3 regions of the Dorea sp. AM13-35 genome follow, and region 1 is predicted to be linked to each of the others. Evidence: riboswitches for the same ligand, from Rfam matches in the RefSeq annotation. Region 1 holds a riboswitch; each other region holds the start of a gene.
What was found. Region 1 has a riboswitch for thiamine pyrophosphate ahead of DW152_RS05805 (4-hydroxybutyrate dehydrogenase). Riboswitches for the same ligand answer to the same signal wherever they lie in the genome.
Positions count from the first base shown of each region.

Region 1 (7,794 bases):
GTTGCAACACAGTATGTAATGGAAGATCTTGCAAGAATTCCGGTGCGTGTAGAGCTGGCATCCGAATTCCGTTATCGCAATCCGTTACTGGATGAGAAGGACCTGGTTGTATTGATCAGCCAGTCCGGTGAGACAGCAGATACGCTGGCTGCACTTCGTGAGTCCAAAGCAAGAGGTGTGCGCACACTTGCAATTGTAAATGTAGTAGGTTCTTCCATTGCAAGAGAAGCAGATAATGTATTCTACACACTGGCTGGACCGGAGATTTCCGTTGCAACAACAAAAGCATACAGCACACAGTTAATTGCAGGTTATGCACTGGCAATCCAGTTTGCCAAAGTAAGAGGCGAGATTGACGAAGCGCGTTATAGCGGTCTGATCAAGGAAATGCAAACCTTACCGGAGAAGATTGAGAAGATTATTGAAGACAAAGAGAGAATCCAGTGGTTTGCATCCAAACAGGCAAATGCAAGAGACGTATTTTTCGTAGGTCGTGGTATTGACTATGCAATCTGCCTGGAAGGAAGTCTGAAGATGAAGGAGATCAGCTATATTCATTCTGAGGCATACGCTGCAGGTGAATTGAAGCATGGAACGATTTCTCTGATTGAAGACGGCATTCTTGTTGTCGGTGTTCTGACACAGCCGGATCTCTATGAGAAGACAGTTTCTAACATGGTTGAGTGCAAGAGTCGTGGCGCTTACCTTATGGGACTTACAAATTTTGGACAGTATAATATTGAAGATACAGCAGACTTTACGGTATATATTCCAAAGACAGATCCGTTATTTGCAACATCACTGGCAGTCATCCCGTTACAGCTCCTTGGTTATTATGTCAGCGTTGCAAGAGGTCTGGACGTAGATAAGCCGAGAAACCTTGCAAAGAGTGTTACAGTAGAGTAATCTTCCTACAAAAGGCGGTCGTTTAGAAAATATTAAAAGAATATTAATAAAAAAGGTGCTCAATATTGTGATGAAAATGCTATAATATTATCGCAATATTGAGCAACATAGCATCTGAAGGAAAATGCCGATGGCGGGCTTGAGAGATGCTGGAACAAGGAGAGGTACAAATGAAAACGACATTAGTTATTATGGCTGCCGGAATCGGATCCCGTTTTGGCGGCGGAATTAAACAGCTGGCACCGGTCGGACTGCATGGTGAGATCATCATGGATTATTCCATTCATGATGCAATCGAAGCAGGATTTAATAAGATTGTCTTTATTATCCGTAAGGACATTAAGGAAGCATTTAAGGAAGCAATCGGAGATCGTATTGAGAAGATCTGTGCGGATCTGGATGTAGAGATTGCATATGCATACCAGGAGCTGGATGCACTTCCGGAAGGAATCGAACTTCCGGCCGGACGTACGAAGCCGTGGGGAACCGGACAGGCAGTTCTTGCGTGCAAAGATGTTTTAAAAGAGCCATTTGCAGTTATCAACGCAGATGATTACTATGGAAAGGAAGCATTTACTAAGCTTCATGATTTCCTCGTAGATTACACACCGGAGAAGGCGAATGCATTCTGCATGGCAGGTTTTATCCTGAAGAACACATTAAGCGAGAATGGATCTGTTACCAGAGGTGTGTGTGAACTGAATGAGAAAGGCTATCTGACAGCAGTTCATGAGACACATAACATTGTGAAGACAGCAGACGGTACAGCAGCCGATACAGAAGACGGATTAAGAGCCATCGATCCGGAATCTTATGTATCTATGAATATGTGGGGACTGACACCGGAGTTTATTGGTGTGCTGGAAGATGGATTCAAAGAGTTTTTTGAGACAATGGGAGACAAAGACATCCTGAAAGCAGAATATCTTTTGCCGATTTATATTGATGAACTATTACAGGCTGACAAAGTATCTGTAAAAGTGCTTGACTCTCATGACAAATGGTTTGGTGTAACATACAAAGAAGACAAAGACTATGTTGTAAAGTCTTTTGCCAAACTGATCGAAGACGGCGTATACGCTGAGAAACTGTTTGAGGACTTGAAGTAAGAATTATCAGAAATAAGAAAGACTGTTATAGCATGTGTGCATGCTATAACAGTCTTTCTTGATTTTATGAAGTTATTGTAATGTTGGAGCGTTTTATGAGAAAATACAATTACATCAACGGTATAATAATATAGAAACGAAAAAATTGTAAATTTGCAAACCATCGCAAACCCGTGTAAAATGGGCATTTTCAAAGACGCTCGACAAGAAAATACAAAAAAGTTGAAAAAAATTAAAAAAAGGGGTTGCAATTTTTGGATTTGCTGATATAATAATATTTGTTCGCTGATGAAATACAAAAGATAAACAACGAACGCAACAGAGAACTACGTAATGCGGATTGGTGTAATGGCAGCACAGCAGACTCTGACTCTGTTAGTAGAGGTTCGAGTCCTCTATCCGTAGTTCCTTGGCAGGGGCGCCGAGTGTTTTGAATGTTTGAAACATTCGGTTGACATGCCGGAGTGTGGCTCAGCTTGGTAGAGCGCTACGTTCGGGACGTAGAGGTCGCAGGTTCAAATCCTGTCACTCCGATTAAGATGAATCTCAAAGCTTATTGCTTTGAGATTTTTTTTTGCTATGGCATCTGGAGAAAGTTGCCGGTGGCAAGTTCTGTAGCTTATGGTGATGGGAAAAATGCGTCATACTTGCATGATTTATAATTGCAATTTCTTGACATCTGTTGGTGGGGCGAGTATCATTAACTGTGTTAAGACTGTAACTATCCAGTATAGTTACAGTAGATGAATTAACGAGTAAAAGAGTGATGACAAGGGGAGCTTATGTATAGGCTGAGAGGAAGTTTAGAAACTTCGACCCGGAACCTGATATGGATAATGCCATCGTAGGGATGTATTAGATATTACAGAACCCTCCTTCGTCTTCAGTCGAAGATACAGGAGGATTTTTTTGTGCAAGTTGGAGCTTACGGAGGAAGGCTAAGAATAAGCTTAAAAAGAAGAAAAACAACAGGAGGACAACAGTCATGAAATTATTTCAGCAGAAATCAGTGATCGAGAAATATGATGATGTGAAAAGCTTCGTGGAAGCATACAACATCGGAGCGGATGATTTCATTCTCGCGACAAAACGGATTTACGAGACCTGTTTTGCACCGCTGAATCTGAAAGCACATGTAGAATACAAGAGCAAATATGGCAGCGGTGAGCCGACAGATGTAATGATCGATGCACTGCTTGAGGATTTCCGTCAGGGAGATTATAAGAGAATCATTGCTATCGGCGGTGGAGCTGTCATTGATATGGCGAAGATTCTTGTACTGGACGGGGAAGCGAAAGCAGAGAGCTATTATCGGAAAGAAGTACCGCTTCGCAAAGTGCGCACACTTCTTGCAGTGCCGACAACCTGTGGCGCAGGATCGGAAGTGTCCAATGTCTCCATTACAGAGATTACTTCGATCCACAGCAAATTAGGACTCGCCGTAGACGAGATTTATGCAGATGAGGCAGTGCTGATCCCGGAACTTTTGCGTGAGCTTCCATATGAGTTCTTCGCAACCAGCGCGATCGATGCATTTATCCATGCGATTGAATCTTTTGTATCACCAAAAGCGAATCTCTACACGGAGATGTTCAGCGAGAAAGCAATGGAGATGATCGTGCATGGATTCCGTAAGATTATCGCTCATGGAAAAGAATACAGGATGGAGCTGCTGGAAGATTTTCTTGTGGCAAGTAATCTGGCAGGTGTTGCATTTGGCAATGCCGGAACCGGAATGGTGCATGCCATGTCCTATCCGCTGAGCGGAATGTATCATGTCGCACACGGAGAGGCAAATTATCAGTTCCTGACTGCCGTATTTGCTGCTTATCAGAAAATGAATCCGACCGGCAAAATCATTCGTCTGAATGCATTTCTCGCAAAAATGATGGAATGTGATGAAGCGGTTGTCTATGAAAAACTGCAGGAATTGTTAGACCAGATTATCAGTCGTAAAAAATTAAGAGAATATGGCATGAAGGAAGAAGAAATCCATTCATTTGCCGTAAGTGTAGACGCAAGTCAGCAGAGACTTTTAAATCAGAGCTATGTGAAGCCTACCATTGAGCAGATGGAGGCAGTTTACAGAGAACTGTACTAGATAGTATACGAAAGTATAGAATAGTATATTCAAACATCAGGAGGAGAATTATGCTTGGAGAAATGTTAAATAAAGTCAGAGAGACAACCCCTCTGGTTCACAATATCACAAATTATGTAACCGTAAATGATGTGGCAAATGTATTGCTGGCATGTGGCGGAAGTCCGATCATGTCTGACGAGCCGCAGGATGTGGAAGATATTACTTCCATCTGTGGAGGATTGAATATCAATATCGGTACATTAAATATAAGAAGTATCGAAGGCATGAAGCTGGCTGGAAAGAAAGCGGCAGAACTGGGACATGCAATTCTGCTGGATCCGGTAGGAGCGGGAGCAAGTGCACTGCGCACGAACACAGCCGTTTCTCTGATGGAAGAAATTCCGTTTTCCGTGATCCGTGGAAATATTTCCGAGATCAAGACCCTGGCATCCGGCAGTGGTACAACAAAAGGCGTAGATGCTGATGTTGCAGATGCAGTGACAGAAGAGAATCTGGATGAAGCAGTTGCATTTGCAAAGGCATTTGCAGAGAAAGCAAACTGTGTTGTTGCGATTACAGGGGCGATTGATCTGGTGAGTGATGGAAAATCCTGCTATGTGATTCGTAATGGACGCCCGGAAATGGGTAAGATTACAGGAACTGGCTGCCAGTTATCCGGAATGATGACTGCATATATCACCGCAAATCCGGAGCATACGCTGGAGGCGGCAGCGGCAGCAGTATGTGTGATGGGACTTGCCGGTGAGATCGGATTTTCACGAATGCAGGACGGAGACGGCAATTCTACATACAGAAACCGTATTATTGATGCGATTTACAATATGGACGCAAAAACACTGGAAGAAGGTGCAAAATATGAACTGCGATAAGAAAGATTTACTTTTATATGCGGTGACAGACCGTCACTGGCTTGGAGAAGAAACATTATATGAACAGGTGGAGAAAGCGCTGAAAGGTGGAGCTACATTTATCCAGCTGCGTGAAAAAGAACTGGATACAGCGCATTTCTTAGAAGAGGCGAAGGAAATCCAGAAACTTTGCAGAGAATATAAAGTGCCGTTTGTGATCAATGATAATGTAGAGATTGCGGCAGAAATTGAGGCAGACGGTGTGCATGTCGGACAGAGTGATATGGAAGCCGGAGATGTGCGTGCAAAACTTGGAGCGGATAAGATCATCGGTGTTTCTGCGCAGACGGTTGAGCAGGCACTCCGTGCGCAGGAACATGGCGCAGATTACCTTGGCGTTGGTGCGGTATTTCCGACAGGTTCTAAGGCAGATGCGGTAGAAGTGGATCATAATGTGCTGAAAGCAATCTGTGAAGCAGTGGATATTCCGGTTATTGCCATTGGTGGAATTACAAAAGACAATGTAAAAGACCTTGCCGGTAGCGGTATTTGTGGAATCGCAGTGATCAGTGCGATTTTCGGACAGAAAGATATTGAAGCTGCAACAAAAGAACTGCGCGAACGCACTCAGAATATGTTGAGAAATTAAGAGAAGTTATGCATAAAGAAGTTCGATATAAGAAGGTTTAATAGGAAATGAAATTAAAAAACAGAGAAATAGACGGTGTGATCTTCGATGTGGACGGTACTTTGCTGGATTCGATGGCGATCTGGGAGGATGCCGGAGCCAGATATCTGCGTAGTGCCGGGATTGAACCGGCGCCGGATCTTGGGAAGATATTATTTCCGATGAGCCTGGATGATGGCGTGGCTTATGTGAAGCGGGAATACCATCTGGAAGAGTCAGAAGCAGAATTAAGAGAAGCGGTATTAAAACAGGTAGAGATCTTTTATAAAGAAGAGGCACCGCTGAAAAAGGGTGTATGTAAGCTCCTTGAGAAGATGAAAGAGGCAAAGGTGCCGATGATCGTGGCGACTTCCAGCGATAAAGAGCAGATCGAAGCGGCGTTTGAACGACTGGAGATTGCCGGATACTTTAAGGAAATATGGACTTGCACGGATGCAGGAGCAGGAAAAGACAAACCGGATATTTATTTTCAATGTGCTGATAAGCTTGGAAGCACACCGGAGCATACATTGGTATTTGAGGACGCATTACATGCGGCAACAACCGCAAAACAGGCAGGCTTCCCGGTAGTCGGACTGTATGACCGCTTCAGCGAAGAAGGACAGGATGAGTTAAAAGAACTGGCGGATCTTTATGCGGGTGACCTTGTGGAGGCTACGGGGAAACTGCAATTCTAACTGCGCTTCTGTCTGTGGGAGAGCTGCAATTTTAACTGCGCTCCTGTCTGTGGGAAGAGATTCAGGATAAATGCGATGGATAAGAAAAATAATTAGAATAGATTGGAAAAGGATAAGTAGATGAATACGAAGAAAAGAAAAACAACCCTCACAATTGCGGGAAGTGATTCCAGCGGCGGTGCGGGGATTCAGGCAGATATCAAGACGATGCAGGCAAATGGCGTTTGTGCCATGAGCGCGATCACGGCGCTGACAGCACAGAATACGACAGGAGTATCCGGAATTTTTGAAGTGACACCGGAATTTTTAGGACAGCAGTTGGATGCGGTATTTACAGATATTTACCCGGATGCGGTTAAAATTGGTATGGTCGCTTCCGCTGAACTTGTAAAAATGATCGCTTTCAAACTTAAAGAATACAAAGCAGAACGGATCGTCGTTGATCCGGTGATGGTGTCCACAAGCGGTTCCAGACTGATCAGCGAAGAAGCAATCCAGATACTGAAGACGGAATTATTTCCGCTGGCAAGTGTGCTGACACCGAATATTCCTGAAGCAGAAGTCCTGTTTGGTGCATCTATTCATTCAGCAGAAGACATGGAGCGCGCAGCGCAGGCAATCAGCGAAGAATATCACTGCGCTGTGTTGTTAAAAGGCGGTCATCAGTTAAATGATGCCAATGATCTGTTGTACGCAGAAGGAAAGAGCCGTTGGTTTTATGGGCGTAGAATTGATAATCCGAACACGCACGGAACAGGATGTACATTATCCAGTGCGATTGCATCGAATCTGGCAAAAGGATATGGACTTGAAGAAGCTGTGGAGCGTGCAAAAGAATATATTTCCGGAGCACTTGCGGCAATGCTGGATCTGGGAGCCGGCAGCGGACCGATGGATCATGGATTTGATATCGGTGGAAAATTCACCTCATAGAGTGATTTGTAGAGATATTGTGGGTGTACGAAGTACGTAATAATTCATAGGGAGTTTGTCCCCAACATATATTTATAATGAAAAGATCATGACTTGCATATTTGTGCGCAGGCATGGTCTTTTTAATAATTAAGAAAGAACATTTCCTCATTATGTAAAAAGTCTCCGGCAGGATGAGCAATTGATCCAACGTTTTATTGATAAAAATACATCTGGAACAAACGTGGAAAGGAATTGACTTCCCTATGAAGTTAGTCTATACTAACTAATAGAAACGATTAGTTGGAACTAACTAAAAACTGATAAAAAGCAAATAAGTTAGGTGAAACTAAGAAAAGATAAGGAGAATGGATATGAGCAAAGTAGCAGTCGTATATTGGAGTGGAACAGGCAATACAGAGGCAATGGCAAATGCAGTTGCAGATGGAGCAAAGAAAGCAGGAGCAGAGGCAGAACTTTTAGGATGCAGTGATTTCACAGCAGCAAAGGTAGCGGAATATGATGCAATCGCATTTGGATGCCCTGCAAT
Region 1 covers NZ_QUCZ01000004.1:11,869-19,662, forward strand. The annotation lists gene glmS (glutamine--fructose-6-phosphate transaminase (isomerizing)) at 1-906, shown strand, start outside; gene DW152_RS05790 (nucleotidyltransferase family protein) at 1,077-2,015, shown strand; tRNA gene DW152_RS05795 (tRNA-Gln) at 2,350-2,420, shown strand; tRNA gene DW152_RS05800 (tRNA-Pro) at 2,476-2,549, shown strand; TPP riboswitch at 2,778-2,883, shown strand; gene DW152_RS05805 (4-hydroxybutyrate dehydrogenase) at 3,001-4,116, shown strand; gene thiM (hydroxyethylthiazole kinase) at 4,167-4,988, shown strand; gene thiE (thiamine phosphate synthase) at 4,975-5,616, shown strand; gene DW152_RS05820 (HAD family hydrolase) at 5,664-6,332, shown strand; gene thiD (bifunctional hydroxymethylpyrimidine kinase/phosphomethylpyrimidine kinase) at 6,453-7,265, shown strand; gene DW152_RS05830 (flavodoxin) at 7,619-7,794, shown strand, end outside.

Region 2 (7,794 bases), on a different contig from region 1:
AATATTTACGTATCCCGTTAAATGATTAATTACTGTCAATTCGGTAGTATTCCGGGAAAAAGTATGTTACACTCGCGATAGATTGTGGCGGACTGTTATTGCAAATGGGGAAAGATACAAAAGTATTAATATGTCATACACAGGAGGTATTTATTATGGCAATAACAATTGGCATCAACGGATTTGGACGCATTGGCAGAGTCGCATTCCGTATTGCCATCGATCAGCCGGAGCAGTTTAAACTTTGTGGGATCAACGTAAGAAACGCTGATCTGGATTATATTCTTTATATGATCCGTTACGATTCAATATTCGGACGTTTTCAGGGAACGCTCGAAAAGTATGAGGATGGAATCATCGTTAATGGTGAGAAGATTCGTGTATACTCGGAAAATGATGCTGCAGACATTCGTTGGGGGGAATGTGGAGCAGAATATATTATAGATGCGACAGGTGCTTACTGTACTACAGAGAAAGCAATGGCACATATCAAAGGTGGCGCGAAGAAAGTAATCATTTCCGCACCTGCTAAAGACCAGGATACACCGACATTTGTAATGGGAATCAACCACGAACTTTATCAGCCGTCTATGCATGTTGTTTCGAATGCATCGTGTACAACAAACTGTCTTGCACCATTGTGTAAAGTCTTAGAAGACAATTACGGAATTGAGTATGGATTAATGTCTACGATACATTCTGCTACAGCTAAGCAGAAAGTAGTTGACTGCCGTTCACTTAAAGACTGGCGTACAGGACGTGCCGTATTTGGCAACCTGATCCCATCCACAACAGGAGCTGCAAAAGCGATTTCACTCGTTATTCCAACATTAAAAGATCGCATGAATGGGATTTCTTACCGTGTACCGACTTCAGATGTATCCATTGTGGATTTGAATGTTGCTTTAAAAACAGAAACCAGTTACGAAGATATTTGTAAGAAAATGAAAGAAGCTTCAGAGACATATCTGAAAGGAATTTTAGATTATATCGATGACGAAGTAGTATCTTCTGACTTTATCGGAGACAGCCATGCATCATCCTTTGATGCACGTGAAGGAATCCAGATCAATGGACATTTCTTCAAGCTTATCAGTTTCTATGATAATGAGTGGGGGTACACAAATCAGATTTTCCGCCTGATCAAACATATGTATCAGGTAGATAACGGTATCAAATAGTGATACCAGGGTTGTAGAATGAAAAAGTAAAAATATAAGAAAAAGTAAATATCCGTAATAACAGTCGAAAGTCACGAAAAAGCATCTCAGGAGAATTGTCGATGAGCAGATCTTCTGGGGTGCTTTTTCGTGGTGAGATGTTTCTGTGGACTTGTGAGATACAAGCTGATTCTTGGTGTCTTACGCCGGAAAAGTATTTACATCTGCAAGAAAAAGCAAGATGCAGATGCAATTCTCAAGAATTATAAAAAACATAAAAACAGAGTGCGCTCTAGACATGCGCATATTTATACAGTATAATCAGAGTAATACTAATTTTTAAAGAAAGGAATACGAAAGATGAGTAATCATACAGAAATCAGATGGCACGGTCGTGGTGGTCAGGGTGCAAAAACAGCCGCATTGTTGCTGGCAGATGTAGCATTCCAGACAGGCAAATACGTACAGGGTTTTCCGGAGTATGGCCCGGAACGTATGGGAGCACCGATTACAGCATATAACCGAATCAGCGATACAAAGATCCGTGTACATTCTAATATTTATGATCCACAGTATGTAGTTGTAGTAGATGAATCCTTACTGGAATCCGTGGATGTGACTAGCGGTTTGAAAAAAGATGGAGCAATTCTTGTAAATACACAGCGCACAAAAGAGGAGATCATTCCGCATCTTCATGGATACGAAGGAGAAGTTTATATTATTGACGCACACAAAGTCTCAATGGAGGCAATGGGAAAATATTTCCCGAACACACCACTTCTTGCTGCAATTGTAAAAGTAGCAGGGATTATGGATGAGGAGACTTTCTTAAGAGAAATGAAAGCATCCTTCAAGCACAAATTCGCCAGCAAGCCGGAAGTTATTGACGGCAATATGAAAGCACTTGAGATGGCATTTAAGGAGGTGCACTAATGGCTACAGATATCAGTAAATTAGGTGTAAAAGCAACATGGGAAGAGCTGACAGAAGGTATGATCGTTGCCGGTGCAGGAACCTCCAAAGAGTTCAACACAGGGGAATGGTCAGAAGTAAAACCAGAATTTATCGCAGATAAATGTAAACAGTGTCTACTTTGTGTACCGGTCTGTCCGGACAGCTGCATCCCGGTAAAAGACATGAAGAGACTGGATTTTGATTATGGACACTGCAAAGGATGTGGCATTTGCGTAAAAGCATGTCCATTTGACGCAATTAAGATGGAAGGGGTGAAATAAGATGGGAAAAAGAGAACGTTTATCAGGAAATGAAGCGGTTGCAATCGCATTGAGACAGATTAATCCAGATGTGTTCCCGGCATTCCCGATTACTCCGTCCACAGAGATTCCACAGTATTTCGCTTCTTTTGTAGCAAACGGACAGGTAGATACAGAGTTTATTCCGGTAGAGAGTGAGCACAGTTCCATGAGCGCTGCAATCGGAGCTTCGGCAGCAGGAGCAAGAAGTTTGACAGCGACTTCTTCCTGCGGACTTGCCTACATGTGGGAAGAATTATATATTGCGGCATCTAATAGACTGCCGTTAGCACTGGCTCTTGTAAACCGTGCACTTTCCGGCCCGATCAACATCAACTGTGACCATTCCGACAGTATGGGAGCAAGAGATGCAGGCTGGATCCAGATTTACGCAGAAAATAATCAGGAAGCATATGACAACATGGTGCAGGCATATCGCATTTCCGAACATGCAGATGTCAGACTGCCGATCATGATCTGTCAGGATGGATTTATCACCAGTCATGCAGTAGAAAATATCGAATTACTGGATGACGCAGAGGTAAAGAATTTCGTTGGAGAATATGAACCGGAAAATTATCTTCTGAATCCGGAATGCCCGATGGCAGTTGGTCCATATGCGATCACAGATTATTATATGGAAGCAAAACGCTCGCAGGCAGAAGGCATGAAACATGTACCGGCAGTTGTAGAGGAGGTTGCAAAGGAATTTGCGAAAGTATCCGGACGTGAATATGGTCTGTTTGAATCTTACTGCATGGAAGATGCTGAACGTGCAGTTGTAATGATCGGTTCTGCAGCAGGAACAACAAAAGATGCAATTGACCGCTTAAGAGAACAGGGAGAGAAAGTCGGACTTGTGAAGATCCGTCTGTTCCGCCCATTTCCGGCTGATGAGATCGTGGAGACGCTCAAAAATATGAAAGCAGTTGCAATTATGGACCGTGCAGAAAGCTATACGAACCATGGCGGACCGTTAGGTGCAGATGTGATGAGTGCATTATACCGCGCAAAAGCAGATGCGCTGGCAGTGAATTACATCTACGGTCTTGGCGGACGTGACGTGCGCGTAGAAGACATGGAAGGCGTATTTGAAGCCCTGAAACAGATGATCGCAGATGGCGATGCAGGAGAAACCTACCGCTATCTTGGAATTAGAGAATAAGGAGGGCCGTAGAGAAGATGAGTTATAATTTTAAAGAGACAATGAATAAATCAGAGCGTCTGGCGCCAGGACACAGAATGTGTGCCGGATGTGGTGGAACAATCGCAGTTCGTAATGTACTGCGCGGTCTTCATGAAGGTGATAAAGCAGTCATCGGAAATGCAACAGGATGTCTGGAAGTATCCACATTTACATACCCATACACAGCATGGGAAGACAGCTACATTCATAATGCATTTGAAAATGCAGGCGCAACCATGAGTGGTGTGGAAGGTGCTTACAAAGCATTAAAACGAAAAGGAAAATTAGACGAAACATACAAATTTATCACATTTGGTGGTGACGGCGGTACTTATGATATTGGTCTGCAGTCACTGTCCGGAGCAATGGAGAGAAATCAGGATCTGGTATATGTCTGTTATGACAACGGTGCTTACATGAATACCGGTATCCAACGTTCTTCTGCAACACCGATGTATGCAGATACAACAACTACACCGGTAGGAAGCGAGAGTAACGGAAAACCACAGAACAGAAAAGATCTTGCATCTGTAATTGCTGCGCATGATATTCCGTATGTGGCACAGACAACGTTTGTACAGAACTTTAAAGATCTGCATATCAAATCCGAAAAAGCGATTTATACACCAGGCGCTGCTTTCTTAAATATTATGGCACCATGTCCGCGTGGATGGAGATACAATACGCCGGATATTATGGAGATTTGCAAACTTGGTGTAGAGACATGCTACTGGCCGTTATTTGAGGTCGTAGAAGGAAAATGGATTCTGAACTATGAGCCGAAGAAGAAACTCCCAATCGAAGATTTCTTAAGACCACAGGGAAGATTCAAACATCTTTTCAAGAAAGGCAATGAGTATCTGTTAGAGGCTTTCCAGAAAGAAGTAGACAGAAGATGGGAAGAACTTCAGTTCAGATGCTCCAGATAAGGATGTGATATAAAATATATTTGACAGATCTGTGAAATATATTTATACTAGAGAAGAACAATCAAATAGAACCGGGGAGCTTATGTGATAGGCTGAGAGGAAGTTTAAAACTTCGACCCATATACCTGATTTGGATAATGCCAACGTAGGAACGCGAGGAATATGTTATGAGCGGAAGATACTTTGGTATCTTCCGTTTTTGTTATTAACAGGTATAAAAGATTGAGAGTGAACAAGAGTTCATGAAGGGGCGCACCACCGCGGGTACGTTTCTTTGTGAACTCTTTTTTTCTAAGATTAAAAGGAGGTGCGGTGAAGTGATCACAGTAAATGGAAAAGAGATTCAGATGAAACAGTCAATATCTGTTGCTGCTTATCTGGAAAACGCAGGATATCAGATGAAAAGGATTGCGGTAGAGTTAAATGGAGATATTCTTCCGAAATATGAATATTCCGATACGATGTTGAAAGACGGTGATCGTCTGGAAGTTGTGACATTTGTCGGAGGAGGCTAAAGCGGAAGAAAGAGTAGTCCGGGACAGAAAGCGATGAGCACAGGGATTATGACAGTTGCGTGAGGAAACCGATGAGGAAAAAGAAGTTCCGGACCAAAAGGAGATGAGCCAGGAAGTTAATGACATAAAGGAGAAAATGATGGAAGGACAGACAACAAAGACATTAACAAAAGAAGAGATCCAGGCGGCGTTGGAAGAACGTCATTCGCCGGAGATCCAGAAAAAATTATCTGCCGGACATGTGACAATTGCCGGACTTGGCGGGCTTGGATCAAATGTAGCGTATGCACTTGCAAGAATTGGTGTCGGGCATTTGCACTTGATTGATTTTGATGTAGTGGATATTACGAATCTGAACCGGCAGCAGTACTTTATGGAACATCTTGGAATGTATAAAACCGATGCGTTGAAATCGTTGCTTTTGAAAATCAATCCATATCTTGATATCCGGACAGACTGTGTGAAAGTGACAGAAGAGAATCTGATTTCTCTTTTTGAAGATGCAGGAATTGTATGCGAAGCGTTTGATAATCCAGAAGCAAAAGCAATGCTGGTAAATGGAATTCTACAGCATTTTCCGAAAAAGAAACTGGTATCGGCAACCGGAATGGCAGGCTATGGGAGCAGTAATACAATTCGCACAGAACATCTGATGAAGAACTTTTACCTGTGTGGTGACCGTGTGACAGAGCCAGGTTATGGAAATGGACTGATGGCGCCAAGAGTTGCAATCTGCGCTGCCCATGAAGCAAATATGATCACACGCTTACTTCTTGGTGAGGAAGAGATATAAATCAAAAAATAATAAGAAAAGAGGACAAACATATGAGTACAAAAGACACATGGAGTCTGGGAGGACACACATTTACATCCAGATTTATTTTAGGATCAGGAAAATTTTCACTGGATCTTGTAAAAGCATGCATTGAAAAAGCAGATGCGCAGATCATTACACTGGCGCTTCGCCGCGCAAATGAAGGCGGACTGGCAAATATTCTGGATTATATTCCGGACAATGTAACATTACTTCCGAATACATCCGGAGCAAGAAATGCAGAAGAAGCTGTCAGAATCGCAAGATTATCAAGAGAAGTTGGATGCGGGGATTTTGTAAAAATCGAAGTTGTCCGCGACTCCAAATATTTATTGCCGGATAATTACGAAACAATAAAAGCAACGGAAATTCTTGCAAAAGAAGGATTTGTAGTTATGCCATATATGTATCCGGATCTGAATGCGGCAAGAGCGCTGGCAGATGCCGGAGCAGCATGCATTATGCCACTTGGAGCGCCGATCGGTTCCAATAAAGGACTTGCGACGAAAGAATTTATACAGATTCTCATTGATGAAATGGATCTACCGATCATCGTGGATGCCGGAATCGGTCGCCCATCACAGGCATGCGAAGCAATGGAAATGGGCGCAGCGGCAGTGATGGCAAATACAGCAATCGCAACAGCAGGTGATGTTCCGGTCATGGCAGAAGCATTTAAGAAAGCAATCGAGGCAGGGCGCAGTGCTTATCTGTCCGGACTTGGAAGAACAATCGAAAGAGGTGCCAGCGCATCCTCTCCGCTTACGGGATTTTTAGAGGATTAATCTTAACAAAAATTGCAAAAATACAAGAAGGTAAAAAAGATGGAAAATCAACATATCAATGAAAGTATATTAAGTGAGGAGATTCTGGAAGATCAGAAGAAAAACAGAATCGATCATATGACATATTTGCCGGGAATGGAAGATATCGGCTCAGAAGTATTGGATCAGGTTGTAGAAGCTATGCAAGCTTACGATTATGATAAATACACGGCGGCAGATGTAAAGCGTGCAATCGCACACACATCCAGAACACCAGAAGATTTTGCGGCGCTTTTATCACCTGCGGCACTTCCGTTTATAGAAGAAATTGCACAGGCAGCAAAAGACGAGACACGCAGACATTTTGGAAACAGTGTGTATATGTTTACGCCGATTTATATTGCAAATTATTGCGAGAATTATTGTATTTACTGTGGATTCAACTGTCACAATAAAATTAACCGTGCGCAGTTAAATGATCAAGAAATTGAGAAAGAAATGCAGGCAATTGCAGAAACTGGATTACAGGAAATTCTCATTCTGACTGGGGAGAGCAGAAGTAAGTCCACAGTGGAATATATCGGAAATGCATGTAGGATTGCAAGAAAATATTTCAAAGTAATCGGACTTGAAATCTATCCGGTCAATTCAGACGAATATGCATATTTACACGAATGTGGTGCAGATTATGTGACCGTATTCCAGGAAACATACAATTCTGATAAATATGAAACATTACATTTGGCAGGACATAAACGTATTTATCCATATCGTGTTAATGCACAGGAGCGTGCTTTAAAAGGTGGCATGCGTGGTGTCGGATTCGGCGCACTTCTGGGATTGGATGATTTCCGCAAAGATGCATTTGCAACCGGATATCATGCATATTTATTACAGAGAAAATATCCACATGCAGAAATTGCATTTTCCTGTCCACGGTTGCGTCCGATCATCAATAACGACCGGATCAACCCGATGGATGTGCATGAGACACAGCTATTGCAGGTTGTTTGCGCATATCGTCTCTTTATGCCATTTGCAAGCATTACCGTGTCAACAAGAGAGTGCGCACGCGTGCGAGATCATCTCGTAGGTATTGCGGCTACTAAGATTTCTGCAGGAGTCAGCACCGGAATCGGAAGCCATGTGGAAGACATCGAGGACAAAGGCGAT
Region 2 covers NZ_QUCZ01000006.1:157,276-165,069, forward strand. The annotation lists gene gap (type I glyceraldehyde-3-phosphate dehydrogenase) at 156-1,181, shown strand; gene DW152_RS08450 (2-oxoacid:acceptor oxidoreductase family protein) at 1,521-2,093, shown strand; gene DW152_RS08455 (4Fe-4S binding protein) at 2,093-2,395, shown strand; gene porA (pyruvate ferredoxin oxidoreductase) at 2,397-3,578, shown strand; gene DW152_RS08465 (thiamine pyrophosphate-dependent enzyme) at 3,596-4,528, shown strand; TPP riboswitch at 4,591-4,698, shown strand; gene thiS (sulfur carrier protein ThiS) at 4,846-5,043, shown strand; gene thiF (sulfur carrier protein ThiS adenylyltransferase ThiF) at 5,180-5,836, shown strand; gene DW152_RS08480 (thiazole synthase) at 5,869-6,642, shown strand; gene thiH (2-iminoacetate synthase ThiH) at 6,682-7,794, shown strand, end outside.
Region 2: another riboswitch for thiamine pyrophosphate. It lies ahead of thiS (sulfur carrier protein ThiS); the one in region 1 lies ahead of DW152_RS05805 (4-hydroxybutyrate dehydrogenase).

Region 3 (7,794 bases), on a different contig from region 1:
AAATCTGGCAACCGGAGAGATTGAGATCATTCCGGAAGAATTACGTGTACTTTCCGAGTCTGAGACACCACCGTTCCAGATTGAAGAAAATTCAAAGACAAAAGAAGAGATTCGTCTGAAATACAGATATCTGGATCTGAGAAGACCGGATATGCAGAGGAACCTGATGATGCGAAGCAAAGTTGCGACATTAACCCGTCAGTTTCTCGCAGAAGAAGGATTTATGGAGATTGAGACTCCGATCCTGATCAAGAGTACACCGGAAGGAGCAAGAGATTATCTTGTACCAAGCCGTGTGCATCAGGGACATTTTTATGCACTCCCGCAGTCACCACAGCTTTTCAAACAGCTTTTGATGTGTTCCGGATGTGACCGTTATTTCCAGATTGCAAAATGTTTCCGTGATGAGGACTTAAGAGCAGACCGTCAGCCGGAATTTACACAAATTGATATGGAGCTTTCTTTTGTTGACGTAGATGATGTAATTGAAGTAAATGAACGTCTTCTCGCAAAATTATTTAAAGAAGTTCTTGGTGTTGAAGTATCACTGCCGATTCAGAGAATGACATGGCAGGAAGCAATGGATCGTTTCGGTTCTGATAAGCCGGATATCCGTTTCGGAATGGAACTTCAGAACGTAACAGAAGTTGTAAAAGACTTTGATTTCGTTGTGTTTAAAAGTGCGATTGAAAATGGCGGAACTGTCCGTGGCATCAACGCCAAAGGACAGGGTAGCATGGCAAGAAAGAAAATTGACAAACTGGTTGATTTTGCAAAAGACTATGGCGCAAAAGGACTTGCATATATTGCAATCCACGAAGATGGAACTGTAAAATCCTCATTCGCCAAATTTATGACAGAAGAGCAGCAGGCTTCTTTGATCCAGGCAATGGGTGGAGAGAATGGAGACTTACTTCTGTTTGCAGCAGATAAAAATAAAGTTGTATGGGATGTTCTTGGTGCACTGCGTCTGGAACTTGCCCGTCAGATGGAATTGTTGGATAAGAATGAGTACAAATTCCTCTGGGTAACAGAGTTCCCATTACTTGAGTGGAACGATGAACAGAATCGCTTTACAGCGATGCATCATCCATTTACTATGCCGATGGAAGAAGATCTTCAGTATATTGACAGTGATCCGGGAAGAGTTCGTGCAAAGGCATATGATATTGTGCTGAACGGTAACGAGATCGGTGGAGGAAGTGTACGTATCTTCAATCAGGATATTCAGAGCAAGATGTTTGAAGTTCTCGGGTTCACACCGGAGCAGGCACAAGAGCAGTTTGGATTCCTGCTTGAAGCATTCAAATACGGAGTTCCGCCGCACGCAGGACTGGCATACGGACTGGATCGTCTTGTTATGCTTATGGCAAAGCAGGACAGCATCCGTGATGTGATCGCATTTCCGAAAGTAAAAGACGCATCTGATCTTATGACAGAAGCTCCGTCACCGGTTGATGCAAAGCAGTTAGATGAGCTGGGACTTGAAGTGGAAGAAAATGCCCAGGAACAGGAGTAGAGAGTATATGGAACATCCATCTATTGCTGATGAAACACTCAGAGAGAAGATAAAAGAAATCGAACAGATTCTTGCATTATATAAAGAAGGCAAAACAATAATAGAAATTGCCGGCTCGCTTGATTTCGCACAGTCGTATGTCCAGGACGTACTGCTGTGCGTGCAGGCTTCGGCTGAGGAAGACCCGGCAGCGATTGCAATGCTGCTGGAGGGGTAGGAGATTTTCTATGAGTATATTAAACGTGGAACATCTGACACATGGCTTTGGAGACAGAGCCATTTTCTCAGATGTTTCTTTTCGGTTATTAAAAGGTGAACATATCGGGCTGGTAGGAGCCAATGGAGAAGGAAAGTCTACATTCATGAACATTGTGACTGGAAAACTGACGCCGGATGAAGGAAAAGTAGAATGGTCGAAAAACGTACATGCAGGATATCTGGATCAGCATGCGGTGCTGAAAAAAGGCATGACAATCCGGGAAGTTCTAAAATCTGCATTTGACAGTCTTCTGCAGAAAGAAATCCGCATGAATGAGATATGCGATCTGCTTGGCACAGCAGATGATGCACAGATGGCAGAATTAATGGAAGAACTTGGAACAATTCAGGATGAGCTGACTTTGCATGATTTTTATACAATTGATGCAAAGGTAGAAGAAGTGGCAAGAGCGCTGGGACTTCTGGATCTTGGATTAGACCGTGATGTTACAGACTTAAGTGGCGGGCAGCGCACCAAAGTTCTGCTGGCAAAATTATTGCTGGAGAAACCAGACATTCTGCTTCTGGATGAGCCAACTAATTATCTCGATGAAGAACATATTGCATGGCTGAAACGCTATTTGCAGGAATATGAAAATGCATTTATACTGATCTCGCACGATATCCCATTTCTCAATGATGTGGTGAATATTATTTATCATATGGAAAATCAGGAACTGAACCGTTATGTGGGCGATTATGACCATTTTCAGGAAGTTTATGCAGTAAAGAAGGCACAGCTGGAAGCAGCATACCGCAGACAGCAGCAGGAGATTAGTGAGTTGAAAGATTTTGTGGCACGGAATAAAGCGCGTGTATCGACAAGAAATATGGCAATGTCCAGACAGAAAAAACTGGATAAAATGGATGTGATCGAGCTTGCGGCAGAAAAGCCGAAGCCGGAATTTCATTTCCGTTATGGACGCACGCCGGGAAAAATGCTTTTTGAGACAAAAGATCTTGTGATCGGTTATGATGAACCATTATCGAAAAAACTGAATTTTTCGATGGAACGGGGACAGAAAATTGCTCTTGTCGGAACGAACGGAATTGGAAAGACAACACTTCTTAAAAGTATTCTCGGACTGCTTCCTTCTCTGAAAGGGGAATGTGAACTGGGAGAGAATCTGGAACTTGGATATTTTGAGCAGGAAGTAAAAGGGGAGAATAAAAATACCTGTATCGAAGAGTTATGGGAAGAATTTCCGTCTTTTACACAGTATGAAGTGCGTTCTGCGCTTGCAAAATGCGGGCTTACGACAAAGCATATCGAAAGTCAGGTCCGTGTTCTGAGTGGTGGAGAACAGGCGAAAGTCCGTCTTTGTAAACTGATCAACCGTGACACGAATTTTCTGCTTCTGGATGAGCCGACCAATCATCTGGACGTAGACGCCAAGGATGCACTGAAAAAAGCACTTCAGGAATACCGCGGAAGTATTCTTTTAATCTGTCATGAACCGGAATTTTATAAAGATGTCGTGCAGGAAGTCTGGGACATGAGCAAATGGACAACGAAGATATTTTAGGTTGACATTTACAGAGAGCAAAACTATAATTAAATATACAATTTAATGTTACAGGGAGCTGGTACAAAGCTGGCTGAGAGGAAACTATAATTTGTTTCGACCTATAACCTGATTTGGATAATGCCAACGTAGGGAAGAATTACGGAAGAGAAGAGATGCCTGCGCATCTCTTTTTATACGAAAACGTTTTTTGCGGTGGCAGAAGCGTTTTTTTTATGGAATAGGAAAATGCGCCATGCTTACATGGCAGAAAAAAGATTTTATTTACAGGAGGATGATCCAATGAGAAATTACACAACACAGATGGATGCGGCAAGAAAGGGAATTGTTACACCAGAACTGGAAAAAGTTGCAGAAAAAGAAAAGATGACAGTAGAAGAATTACAGAAACTGGTTGCTGAAGGAAAGGTAGCGATCTGTGCAAACAAGAATCATACCTGTCTGGATCCGGAAGGGGTAGGAAGTATGCTCCGTACAAAGATTAATGTCAATCTTGGCGTTTCCAGAGACTGTAAAGACTATGACATTGAGATGGAAAAGGTCATGAGTGCGGTAAATCTTGGCGCAGAGGCGATCATGGATCTGTCCAGCCACGGAAATACGCAGCCATTCCGCCGCAAACTGACAAGTGAATGTCCGGTTATGATCGGTACAGTTCCGGTATATGACAGTGTGATCCATTATCAGAGAGACCTTGCTACTTTATCAGCAAAAGATTTTGTAGATGTTATCCGTATGCATGCAGAAGACGGGGTAGATTTTGTAACGCTGCATTGCGGAATCACAAGAAAAACGATTGAGCAGATCAAAAAGCATAAGAGAAAAATGAACATTGTAAGCCGTGGTGGAAGTCTTGTATTTGCGTGGATGTGCATGACTGGAGAAGAAAACCCGTTCTACGAATATTATGATGAGATCCTGGACATCTGCGAAGAGTATGATGTTACAATTTCTCTGGGAGATGCATGCAGACCGGGATGTCTGGCAGACGCAACGGATGTATGCCAGATCGAAGAACTGGTACGCCTTGGCGAACTGACAAAGCGTGCATGGGATCACAATGTCCAGGTTATGGTAGAGGGACCGGGACATGTGCCGCTTGATCAGGTCGCAGCAAATATGCAGGTGCAGAAGAGTATTTGTATGGGAGCACCGTTCTATGTATTAGGACCTCTCGTTACAGACATCGCACCGGGATATGATCATATTACTGCCGCTATCGGTGGCGCTGTGGCTGCTATGAACGGAGCTGCATTCCTCTGTTATGTAACACCGGCAGAACATCTGGCACTTCCGAATGTTGATGATGTAAAACAGGGAATCATTGCTTCCAAGATCGCAGCACATGCGGCTGATATTGCCAAAGGTGTCAGAGGAGCAAGAGATATTGATGATAAGATGGGTGACGCGAGAAGAAAGCTTGACTGGGAAGCACAGTATGCATGCGCACTGGATCCTGATACAGCAAGAGCAATCCGTGACAGCAGAAGTCCGGAAGATGACCACAGCGATACATGCAGTATGTGTGGAAAATTCTGCGCAGTCCGCAGTATGAATAAAGCGCTGGCAGGAGAATATATTGATATTCTGTAAATATTCAGAATTATAAAAAACTGCAGCAAGGTGTCTGGTTATGGACATCTTGCTGCAGTTTTTTATATAACAAGAAATTGTATTTTCTATTATAAATAATAGCCTCCGGGACAATGCGAGCTCGATGAGGCACATTCGTCAAATACAGTGCAAGCAAAAATCTGTACTTGGGTTCACCGTATATGCAAAAAAGGAACTGCAAACTGCAATTCCTCTTCAAGAGCGACAGACGGGGTTCGAACCCGCGACCCCGACCTTGGCAAGGTCGTACTCTACCAACTGAGCCACTGTCGCATATCTTAAGTTGTTGTTCTGTGTTATGTGTTCCTCAGAACAATACATACTATACTACGTGAATTAGTTTTTGTCAACACTTTTTTAAAAAAAGTTTTTTGAATTTTCTAATTTTCGCAAATGCTTATAAAACATGCAATGATAAAAAGATGTTATTATAGAACATTTTTGACTATATCCACCAGATAATGCTATAATAAAATTGATTGTGATGTCTGTAAAGACGTCATAAAAATACAGGAAAGAATGAGGGTAGGGATATATGGCAGAATGTAAGAAAATAAAGGCAGCACTCCTCGGATTAGGAACCGTGGGCGGCGGTGTTTATAAACTGGTTCAAAGACAGAAAGAAGAAATGGTAAAAAAATCAGGAGCGAATCTTGAGATTACAAGAATCCTCGTACATAATATGAACAAACAAAGAGAAGGCGTAGATGCCTCTCTTCTGACAGATAACTGGAAAGAAATAGTAGAAGACCCGGAGATTTCTATTGTGATTGAAGTAATGGGAGGAATCGAACCGGCGAAGACGATGATTCTGGAAGCACTCTGCGCAGGGAAGAATGTAGTGACTGCGAATAAAGATCTGGTGGCAGTGCACGGAAGAGAATTACTGGATGCAGCACAGGAAAATCAGGTTGATTTCCTCTTTGAGGCGGCTGTTGCAGGCGGTATCCCGATCATTCGTCCGCTGAAACAGTGTCTTGCAGCGAATGAGATTGATGAAGTGATCGGTATCGTGAACGGAACAACAAACTACATCCTGACAAAGATGTTTGAGGATGGCATGGACTTTTCAGAAGCGCTGGCAAAAGCGACAGAGCTTGGATATGCGGAAGCAGATCCGACTGCGGATGTTGAAGGTCTGGATGCTGGAAGAAAAGTTGCAATCTTAGCTTCCATTGTATTTCATTCCAGAGTTGTATTTGACGATGTATACACAGAAGGAATTACAAAGATATCTGCGAAGGATGTCGCATATGCAAAAGAATTTGGCAGTGTGATCAAGCTTCTCGGAGTGGCACATAACAGAGAAGATGGTATTGAGGTTGCAGTTTATCCGATGATGCTGCCGAAGAATCATCCGCTTGCATCTGTCAGAGATTCCTTTAATGCGGTTTTTGTACACGGAGATGCATTAGATGATGCGATGTTTTACGGAAGAGGCGCCGGAGAGCTTCCAACAGCCAGTGCTGTTATGGGAGATGTGATCGACATTATCCGCGATATCCAGTTCTCATGTACCGGACGAATCAGCTGTACCTGCTACAAGAATACACCGGTCAAGAGTTCAGATGATGTGAAAAATAAATTCTTTGTACGCATGCAGGTAACAAACAAACCGGGCGTTCTTGCACGAATCGCCAGCATGTTCGGTGAGCACAAAGTCAGCATTTCCAAAGTGATCCAGAAGGTCATTACAGACGGAGTCGCTGAACTTGTTATCGTAACGGAAGCAGTAAAAGAGTATCATATGCAGGATGCGTTGATGCATTTAAGAGAGATGGATACGACACAGGAAATCAGCAGTGTGATTCGTGAGTATTAAAAGTCGGATATATTTATAAGAAAGCCGGGAAGTTCATGAGGAGGGAAACATAAGATGCGGGAGAGAACGACGCTTGGATTTTTGTTTAAGCAGATCAGCACAATTTACGAAAAAGAATTTAACCGCAAACTACGTACGCTGGGAATCACAGCTTCACAGTGTGCGGTGCTGGATTATTTATTTACAAGCAGAAAAGAGCATGTAACCCAGAGAGATATTGAAAAAGCGCTGAGTCTGCGTAATCCGACTGTGACAGGACTTATGAAACGACTGGATGAAAAAGGATTTATCCTTGTAGTACCGAGCAACGAAGATAAGCGTTGCAAGAACATTTACCTGACTGAGAAAGCATATGATATTCAGAGGAGGATGGAAACAGACCGGAAGAAACTGGATAAGATGCTGACACTGGGAATGAATAAAAAAGAAGTAGAAGCATTGAAAAAGATGCTGGATCGTGTACTGTATAATATAGCCGAGCCTTAGAGGCCGGCTTTTTTTATTGTTTTTCTGTAATACATGAGCTGACTTTACATAGATTTAACATAGATTTCATCTGATTTGCATGTGCATTCGCTAAAATAGCAACGATAGTAAATTGTACAGCAAAAAGGAGAGAAATCAATATGAATGAAAATATGCAGATTGTATTTGGTCTGCTGGGGGGACTTGCAATCTTTATTTATGGAATGAATATGATGAGCGAGTGTCTGCAGAAAGCAGCTGGAGAGAAGATGAAAAGTATTTTGGCATTACTGACAAAGAATCCGGTTCTCGGTGTGCTTGCCGGAGCGCTTACAACGGCAGTTCTGCAGAGCAGCAGCGCCACAACGGTCATGGCAATCGGATTTGTCAGTGCAGGACTTATGAACCTGCCACAGGCAATTTCTATTATATTTGGTGCAAATATCGGAACAACCATGACGGCACAGATTATTGCATTTAAGATCAGCGATTACATATATATCATTATTTTTGTGGGATTTATCATTGCATTTATTGCAAAATCAGAAAAAGCAAAAAGTATAGGACAGACGATATTTGCATTCGGTCTG
Region 3 covers NZ_QUCZ01000001.1:301,099-308,892, forward strand. The annotation lists gene aspS (aspartate--tRNA ligase) at 1-1,519, shown strand, start outside; gene DW152_RS01470 (hypothetical protein) at 1,527-1,736, shown strand; gene DW152_RS01475 (ABC-F family ATP-binding cassette domain-containing protein) at 1,747-3,303, shown strand; TPP riboswitch at 3,344-3,455, shown strand; gene thiC (phosphomethylpyrimidine synthase ThiC) at 3,586-4,896, shown strand; tRNA gene DW152_RS01485 (tRNA-Gly) at 5,118-5,190, opposite strand; gene DW152_RS01490 (homoserine dehydrogenase) at 5,453-6,739, shown strand; gene DW152_RS01495 (MarR family winged helix-turn-helix transcriptional regulator) at 6,794-7,225, shown strand; gene DW152_RS01500 (Na/Pi cotransporter family protein) at 7,366-7,794, shown strand, end outside.
Region 3: another riboswitch for thiamine pyrophosphate. It lies ahead of thiC (phosphomethylpyrimidine synthase ThiC); the one in region 1 lies ahead of DW152_RS05805 (4-hydroxybutyrate dehydrogenase).